DNA from 2 places in the Staphylococcus capitis subsp. capitis genome. Region 2 is predicted to be linked to the other one. Evidence: a T-box and tRNA genes for the amino acid it is inferred to sense, from the RefSeq annotation. Region 2 holds a T-box; the other holds one or more tRNA genes.
What was found. A T-box is a leader RNA that pairs with one kind of tRNA and senses whether it is charged. The one in region 2 lies ahead of serS (serine--tRNA ligase), so its partner is inferred to be a tRNA-Ser.
Positions count from the first base shown of each region.

Region 1: it has a tRNA-Ser gene. The T-box ahead of serS (serine--tRNA ligase) is inferred to sense a tRNA for this amino acid. The anticodon was not compared.

Region 1 covers NZ_CP145263.1:2,316,025-2,320,684, reverse strand. The annotation lists partial or broken gene gltB (glutamate synthase large subunit) at 1-976, shown strand, start outside; gene V6C74_RS11580 (glutamate synthase subunit beta) at 994-2,457, shown strand; tRNA gene V6C74_RS11575 (tRNA-Ser) at 2,519-2,611, shown strand; RNA gene ffs (signal recognition particle sRNA large type) at 2,886-3,155, shown strand; gene V6C74_RS11565 (GNAT family N-acetyltransferase) at 3,523-4,053, shown strand; gene dnaX (DNA polymerase III subunit gamma/tau) at 4,122-4,660, shown strand, end outside.
Region 2 covers NZ_CP145263.1:9,640-14,299, forward strand. The annotation lists gene V6C74_RS00170 (NAD(P)H-hydrate dehydratase) at 1-533, opposite strand, end outside; gene hutH (histidine ammonia-lyase) at 949-2,454, shown strand; T-box leader at 2,529-2,744, shown strand; gene serS (serine--tRNA ligase) at 2,829-4,115, shown strand; partial or broken gene V6C74_RS00185 (AzlC family ABC transporter permease) at 4,453-4,660, shown strand, end outside.

The sequences.
Region 1 (4,660 bases), 140 kb from region 2:
GCAAAGCTGCAGCAATTCAAATAGAGAATCTTATCGAACAGTCTGAAGGACCTAATACGAAACAAATAATGCAAGATCATCACTTAGATATCGGCTTTGATTTGAATTATCTATATCCAGATGCTAAGCACAGTATTCAAAATGGACATTCATTCACAGGAAGTTATGTGATCAACAATGAACAAAGAGATGTAGGCGTTATCACAGGTAGTGCCATTGCACGTCAATACGGAGAAAAAGGCCTCCCTGAGGATACAATATTCGCTTATACAGAAGGACATGCCGGCCAAAGTCTTGCTGCTTATGCGCCACACGGTTTGACGATTCATCATACTGGTGATGCGAATGACTATGTAGGTAAAGGTTTATCAGGTGGAACAGTTATTGTTAATGCGCCAAATGAAGAGCGAGAACAAGAAATTATCGCAGGTAATGTAAGTTTTTATGGAGCATCAAGAGGAAAAGCTTATATAAATGGTAAGGCGGGAGAACGTTTTTGTATTAGAAATAGTGGCGCTGATGTTGTGGTAGAAGGTATTGGAGACCACGGACTAGAGTACATGACTGGTGGACATGTCATTATTTTAGGAGATGTTGGTAAAAACTTTGGCCAAGGTATGAGTGGCGGCGTAAGTTATATCTTCCCATCAAGTATTGAAGAATTTAAAAAGGTCAATGCACTAGAAACTCTTGAATTTAGTGAGGTTCGCTATGATGAGGAAAAAGCATTAATTAAAGAGATGCTTGAAGCGCATTATAAACATACACGTAGTACGAAAGCACGACAAATTTTGAATCAATTTGAAAATGTAAGCCAATATGTAGTGAAAGTCATACCGAAAGATTACAAATTGATGATGCAAAAATTGATTTACAAAAACGACGAATAGAACAAGTAGATGAAGCGACACTCGCAGCATTTTATGATGATAGGAAAAGTATTGAAGAAGAATTACAACCAGCAGTAGTTTATTAAAAAAGTGGGGGATAATCATGGGCGAATTTAAAGGATTTATGAAATATAATAAACAGTCTTTATCAGAATTGTCTTTGGTAGATCGTCTTTCTGGTCATGATGCGTTTCAACAACGCTTTACTAAGGAAGATGCCTCCGTTCAAGGTGCACGCTGTATGGATTGTGGCACACCATTTTGTCAAACAGGACAGTTATATGGAAGAGAGACTATCGGCTGTCCTATTGGAAATTATATACCAGAGTGGAACGATTTAGTATATCATCAAGACTTTAAAACGGCTTATGAAAGATTGAGTGAGACAAATAATTTTCCGGAATTTACTGGACGTGTATGCCCCGCGCCATGTGAGAATTCTTGTGTCATGAAAATCAATAGAGAATCCGTTGCAATTAAAGGTATTGAGCGTACTATTATAGATGAAGCTTATGATAATGGTTGGGTTAAACCAAAGTATCCTGAAGAACTTAAAGAGCAAAAAGTTGCAATAGTAGGAAGTGGACCTGCAGGGCTTACAGCTGCTGAAGAACTCAACGTTAAAGGGTACCAAGTGACCGTGTTTGAAAAAGCACATGAACCAGGTGGCTTATTAATGTACGGTATCCCAAATATGAAATTAGATAAAGATGTAGTACGTCGTCGTATAGCGTTAATGAAAGAGGCAGGTATAGAGTTTAAAACAAGTGTTGAGATTGGTGTTGATATCAGTAAAGAAGAGCTTGAAGATGCATTTGATGCAATTGTTTTATGTACGGGTTCACAAAATGCGAGAGATTTACCTTTAGAAGGACGTATGGGCTTTGGTATTCATTTTGCAATGGATTACCTAACTGAACAAACACAATATCTCAATGGAGAAATTGATGAAGTTTCTATTACTGCTAAAGATAAAAACGTTATTATCATAGGTGCAGGTGATACAGGCGCCGACTGTGTAGCGACTGCATTGCGTGAAAACTGTAAATCAATCGTACAATTTAACAAGTATACTAAGCAGCCTGAAGAAATTACCTTTGAAAGTAATACATCTTGGCCTCTAGCCATGCCTGTATTTAAAATGGATTATGCGCATAAAGAATATGAAGCAAAATTTGGTAAAGAACCAAGAGCTTATGGGGTACAAACAATGCGCTATGATGTAGATGGTCTTGGTCGTGTGAGAGGATTGTACACTCAAGTGCTGCAAGAGACATCTGAAGGCATGGTAATGTCAGATGGTCCAGAACGTTTTTGGCCAGCTGATTTAGTCTTATTATCAATTGGTTTTATAGGAACAGAAACAACTATTCCTCATGCGTTTGGTATTAAAACTGAACGTAATAAAATAGTTGCTAATGACATTGACTTCCGAACTAATCATCCTAAATTTTTTGCAGCTGGAGATGCTCGTAGAGGTCAAAGTTTAGTCGTATGGGCAATCAAAGAAGGTCGTGCTGTAGCACGATCTGTTGATCAATATTTAAATAAAAAAATTCTAGTGTAGACACAAAATAATTATATTGACTTTTAATGAACGCTATTATATGATTGTTATTGTGTTCATTGGAGGAATACCCAAGTCCGGCTGAAGGGATCGGTCTTGAAAACCGACAGGGCCTTAACGGGCCGCGGGGGTTCGAATCCCTCTTCCTCCGCCATTAGAATTAAAATCCAAGACTAATAGATATAAAAGGCAAGTACTTATTTTAATGAGTATTTGCCTTTTTTATTTCGCTTTTACCCTCCTCTAACTGAATTGCTCATACATACAAATAGAATTTTTTTAAATTTATCGATTTTTATATATTAGCAATGTGCCTATCATTTCGAAATTTTGAGTTCATTAAAAGAGTAATCTAAACTTACACATAAGTTATTGATGAAATTTTTACGCTTGCAAAGGGATATGAAATTATAGTATTATAAATCTTACCGTGCTAGGTGGGGAGGTAGCGGTTCCCTGTACTCGAAATCCGCTTTATGCGAGACTTAATTCCTTTGTTGAGGGCGCATTTTTGTGAAGTCTGCCCGAAGCACGTAGTGTTTGAAGATTTCGGTCCTATGCAATATGAACCCATGAACCATGTCAGGTCCTGACGGAAGCAGCATTAAGTGGATCCTCATATGTGCCGTAGGGTAGCCGAGATTTAGCTGTCGACTTCGGTAACGTTTATGATATGCGTTCGATACAAAGGTGCACGGTATTATTATGAGATTTAAGCAAATATCACATAGATAAGAGGCTAGGACATATCAGATTGTCGTAGCCTTTTTTATTTTGGCAGTAGTTAACTGATTTGGAAATATGTTTGAACCAAGCTTCTCATACTTCTAAACAACTATGTCAGCAAGCCCCTACTAGTGATGAATTATAAAAAATTTTATATACAAACCAAGTTGGAGTGGGATAGTGAAATTAATTTTTTACAAATTTAAATTTCTATCCCACACTTCTTACATTAAATAGATTAATTTTCAATAATTTGTTAAGGTTATAACGAACTAAGCAAATAATATATAACGTGTATTGATATATCATTAAAAAGTTGATAGAAAAATTGGAGGATACATGCAAATATTTTTAAGTACTTTAACTGAAGTTGATTATGAACGATCACTTGATAGCATTGAACAAAATTATGATCAAGACCCAGAGATGAGTTGGAAAGAACGTTCCAGAGTTAAGAATCTCAGAAAATCCGAGAATTATAATTCTGAATTAGAAGTTATTGCTAAAAATGATACGAACGATGTCATTGGCCATGTCTTATTAGGAGAAATTTTATTAGTTTCTAATAATCATCAAACTACTGCACTAGCAGTTGGAGCTTTATCAGTACAACCAGATGTGCGTGAACAAGGACTAGGAAAAGCTTTAATGCAAGCAGTAGAAGAGCGTGCCAAAGCTGAAGGGTATCCAGCAATTTTTGTTCATTGCTATACTGAATTTTTCAATCACATAGGATACGTTGATGCGAAACAATACGATATTGTTATGGAAGAATTAGGTAACGATGACACCTTAAGTGTGAAATTTTTAACTTCAGACATAGCATCACTTCATGGTATGACTGTTATGTTACCTGAAGTATTTGATTAATTTTTTCATTGAAAAGAATTGTTACGAACATGATATAATGATGAGTAATTGTTAATGGAGGTGTTACAGTGGATTACCAAGCTTTGTATCGAATGTATAGACCGCAAAGTTTCGATGATGTTGTTGGACAAACACACGTCACGAAAACGTTACGTAATGCCATCTCTAAAGGTAAACAATCACATGCTTACATTTTCAGTGGACCCAGAGGAACTGGGAAGACAAGTATCGCAAAAGTGTTTGCCAAGGCGATTAATTGCCTTAATAGCGATGATGGAGAACCTTGTAATGAGTGTGCGATTTGTAAAGGTATTACTCAAGGTACAAATTCTGATGTGATTGAAATTGACGCGGCGAGTAATAACGGTGTGGATGAGATTAGAAATATAAGAGATAAAGTTAAATACGCACCAAGTGAATCCAAATATAAAGTATATATTATAGATGAGGTACATATGTTAACGACGGGGGCGTTCAACGCCTTACTTAAAACTTTGGAAGAGCCTCCTAGTCACGCGATATTTATTCTAGCGACTACAGAACCACATAAAATTCCTCCTACTATTATCTCTCGAGCACAACGTTTTGATTTTAAAGCGATTAGTAT
Region 2 (4,660 bases):
GTAGCACCTAAGTTATTAACAGCTTCACGATTACGTTCATATGTTTGTTCTTCGATAGGAATGCCACTTAAACGTTCCCATTCTTTTTGATGAGGAGTGAAAATCACACGACATGTAGGAATTTGAGGTTTCAATTTACTAAATATAGTAATTGCATCTCCATCTACAATAAGATTTTGGTGTGGTTGAATATTTTGTAGTAAAAACGTAATTGCATTATTACCTTTAAAGTCCACACCTAATCCAGGCCCGATTAAGATACTATCGGTAGCTTCGATCATTTTAGTTAGCATCTTTGTATCATTGATATCAATCACCATTGCTTCAGGGCAACGTGAATGTAATGCTGCATGATTATTAGGATGTGTTGCGACTGTAATTAATCCACTACCACTATAAACGCATGCGCGCGCAGCAAGCATAATTGCGCCACCCATATTGGCAGAACCACCAATTAATAAAATCTTACCATAATCGCCTTTATGCGTTTCATCTTTTCTTATAGGAATGTTAACTGTATCTAACGTTTCCATAATGACATAACCTCCGTTAAAAAACTCACTTCTCGTATATCGTACACAAGACATCCGACCGTCTTAAATTTCACTTTATAAATTGTTGTGTACATCCATTTTTTAGAAATTAAAGTCCTTTAAAATTGCCCAATCTCTTTTAAATACAATAGAAAATACTATACCTGTAATACTCTTTAGTCAATAGCTATTTTAGAAATTTAATAATGAATACCTCTATCCTCACAAAATATCAAAAATACCATTTCCATCTACCTTATTAAAATAATAAATAATAATATTCCTATTTCTTTAACCTGTTAAATTATTACATTGATAATGCATTATAAAAAGTGCAAAAAGTGTTGTTAATATAAAAATGAAAACGTATACTTTCCTGTAATGGGGTTAAAATTTAAACAAAGGGGTTGTTTATATGACATTAATTTTAGATGGAGAGGCTTTGACTATTAAGGAAATTAAGACGTTTTTAAGCCAAGACTTACAAATTGATATTTCAGAGGATGCCATTGAACGAGTGACGAAAAGTCGCCAAGTCGTTGAACGTATCATACAGAATAAAGAAACAATCTATGGTATCACAACTGGATTCGGTCTATTTAGTGATGTTTTAATCGATCCAGGTCAATATAACGAATTACAAGTCAATCTCATTCGTTCACATGCATGTGGTATCGGGAAACCATTTTCAGAAGAAGTGGCATTAGTCATGATGGTGTTGCGCTTAAATACATTATTGAAGGGGCATTCAGGTGCGACACTTGAGTTAGTTGAACAATTAAAATTCTTCATTAACGAACGTATTATTCCAGTGATTCCGCAACAAGGTTCATTAGGGGCATCAGGGGATTTAGCGCCTCTATCACATCTTGCACTTGCACTCATTGGTGAGGGTGACGTTTATTATAACAATGAACAAGTTGACAGTCGCTACGTCCTTAATGAGTTAGGTCGTGAACCGTTAAAACTACAAGCTAAGGAAGGCTTGGCACTTATCAATGGGACACAAGCAATGACAGCTCAAGGTGTGATTAATTTCATTGAAGCGGAGGATTTAGGTTATCAAGTGGAATGGATTGCTTCACTCACGCATCAAGCTTTAAACGGTATTACAGATGCGTATAATCATAACGTGCACAAAGTCCGGAATATTAAAGAACAAGTAGATGTGGCAGCACGCATGCTTAACTGGCTTGAAGATTCACAGCTTACGACACGCCAAGCTGAATTACGAGTGCAGGACGCTTATAGTTTACGTTGTATTCCTCAAATCCATGGTGCAAGTTTCCAAGTATTCAATTATGTAAGAGAAAAATTAGAATTTGAGATGAATGCAGCTAATGATAATCCTCTTATCTTCGATGAGGATGATGAAACATTAGTGATTTCAGGTGGTAACTTCCACGGTCAACCAGTCGCACTTGCATTAGACCATCTAAAATTAGGCGTGAGTGAATTAGCAAATGTTGCAGAGCGACGTCTAGAACGTTTGATTAATCCTCAATTAAATGGAGATTTACCTGCATTTTTAAGTCCTGAGCCAGGGTTACAAAGTGGCGCTATGATTATGCAATATGCTGCTGCAAGCCTTGGCTCTGAAAATAAAACCCTCGCACATCCAGCGAGTGTAGATTCAATTCCATCTTCAGCAAATCAAGAAGATCATGTATCAATGGGCACAATTGCTTCAAGACACGGTTACCAAATGATTGAGAATACACGTCGTGTGATTGCGATTGAATGTGTCATCGCATTGCAAGCTGTGGAATTAAAAGGCGTAGATAAATTATCTCCTAAAACACGTGAAAAATATGAAGAATATCGTAAAATTGTGCCTTCAATCAATCAAGATCGACAATTCCACAAAGATATCGAAGCGGTAGCACAGTATCTAAAAGATGATGCTTATCACAGAGCATAAATACGAGGTAGTTTACACACATTTACATTTACTTGAAAAGTTCAAAAGACTTTGCTATATTAAAAATAACTTAATAAAACATTGTTCGTAGGCTAAGTAGCATTAACCGGACGATTTCAGAGAACTTGTGGTTAGTGAGAACAAGTAATCGACTTTGATGTGAATCTACCTACTTTATGAGAGCAATCGGTAATAACCGTTATTTTAGTTAAGTGCAGTTTAGAATAAGTGATTCAACGTTTATTTTAAATTGTTAAATAGGGTGGCAACGCGTAGACCACGTCCCTTGTCTGGGATGTGGTCTTTTTTTTATGATTTTATACATACGTGCCCCCAATAAATCTATATTTTATTTGGGAAAGGATGAAGGTTACATGTTAGATATTCGTTTATTTAGAAATGAACCAGAAAAAGTTAAGAGCAAAATTGAATTAAGAGGAGACGATCCTAAGGTCGTTGACGAAGTTTTAGAATTAGATGAACAACGACGTCAATTAATCAGTAAAACTGAAGAAATGAAAGCAAGACGTAATAAAGTCAGTGAAGAAATCGCTCAGAAGAAACGTAATAAAGAAGATGCTGATGACGTTATTGCAGAAATGCGTAACTTAGGTGATGAAATTAAAGAAAACGATGCTAAATTAAATGAAGTTGATAATAAAGTAAGAGACATTTTAATCCGTATTCCAAATTTAATTAACGACGATGTACCTCAAGGGGATTCAGATGAAGAAAACGTTGAATTGAAAAAATGGGGTACACTACGTGAATTTGATTTCGAACCAAAAGCACATTGGGACTTAGTTGAAGAACTAAAAATGGCAGACTTCGAACGTGCTGCTAAAGTATCTGGTGCGCGTTTCGTTTACTTAACTAAAGATGGTGCATTATTAGAACGTGCATTAATGAACTACATGATTACGAAACATACAACTCAACATGGTTACACAGAAATGATGACACCTCAATTAGTGAATGCAGATACTATGTTTGGTACAGGTCAACTTCCTAAATTCGAAGAAGATTTATTTAAAGTTGAAAAAGAAGGCCTATACACAATTCCAACAGCAGAAGTACCTTTAACAAACTTCTACAGAGATGAAATCATTCAACCAGGAGTGTTACCTGAAAAATTCACTGGGCAAACGGCATGTTTCCGTAGTGAAGCGGGTTCAGCTGGTAGAGATACAAGAGGATTAATTCGTTTACACCAATTCGATAAAGTTGAAATGGTTCGTATCGAAAAACCTGAAGATTCTTGGGATGCTTTAGAAGATATGACTAAAAATGCTGAATCAATTTTAGAAGAATTAGGATTACCATATCGTCGAGTTATCTTATGTACAGGCGACATTGGCTTTAGCGCTAGTAAAACATATGACCTAGAGGTATGGTTACCAAGTTACAATGACTATAAAGAAATTAGTTCTTGCTCAAACTGTACTGATTTCCAAGCACGTCGTGCTAACATTCGCTTTAAACGTGATAACTCAGCTAAACCAGAATTAGCTCATACATTAAATGGTAGTGGTTTAGCCGTAGGTCGTACATTTGCAGCTATCGTTGAAAATTATCAAAATGAAGACGGTACAATCACAATTCCTGAAGCATTAGTTCCATTCATGGGTGGAAAAACTAAAATTTCTAAACCTACAAAATAATAACTTAAAAATAGGCTGAGTAATTACTACAATACAACGATGAATGACTCAATTAATTATTTGAACTGTCGACAAGATCTTAACGATTTTGTCGACAGTTTTTTTGTTGAATAGGGTAGGGGAAGAGAAATAATTCAACTTCAAATCTTCAAAAATGATAGGGATGTCTAAAAGAAGAAACAAAATTCTGAAATTTTATAAATGTTGTAATTACAATGATTTTACTATGAGGTTTGTCTTACGTCGCACAAACCGTTGTCTAAAAAATATTGAACAACTTTTCCAAATATAATAGACTTATTTTACTATTTTAGAAAGTGGAATGGAGGCTGATCAAATGACCCATCTTTCATTTAAGCAAGGGGTAAAAGAATGTATTCCTACTTTATTTGAATACGCAGGAGTAGGTTTATCATTTGGTATCGTAGCAGCCTCTCAAAACTTTAGTATCTTAGAAATTATTTTATTATGTCTCATTATTTACGCCGGTGCCGCACAATTTATTGTTTGCGCTTTAGCGATTACAGGTACTCCAATATCTGCTA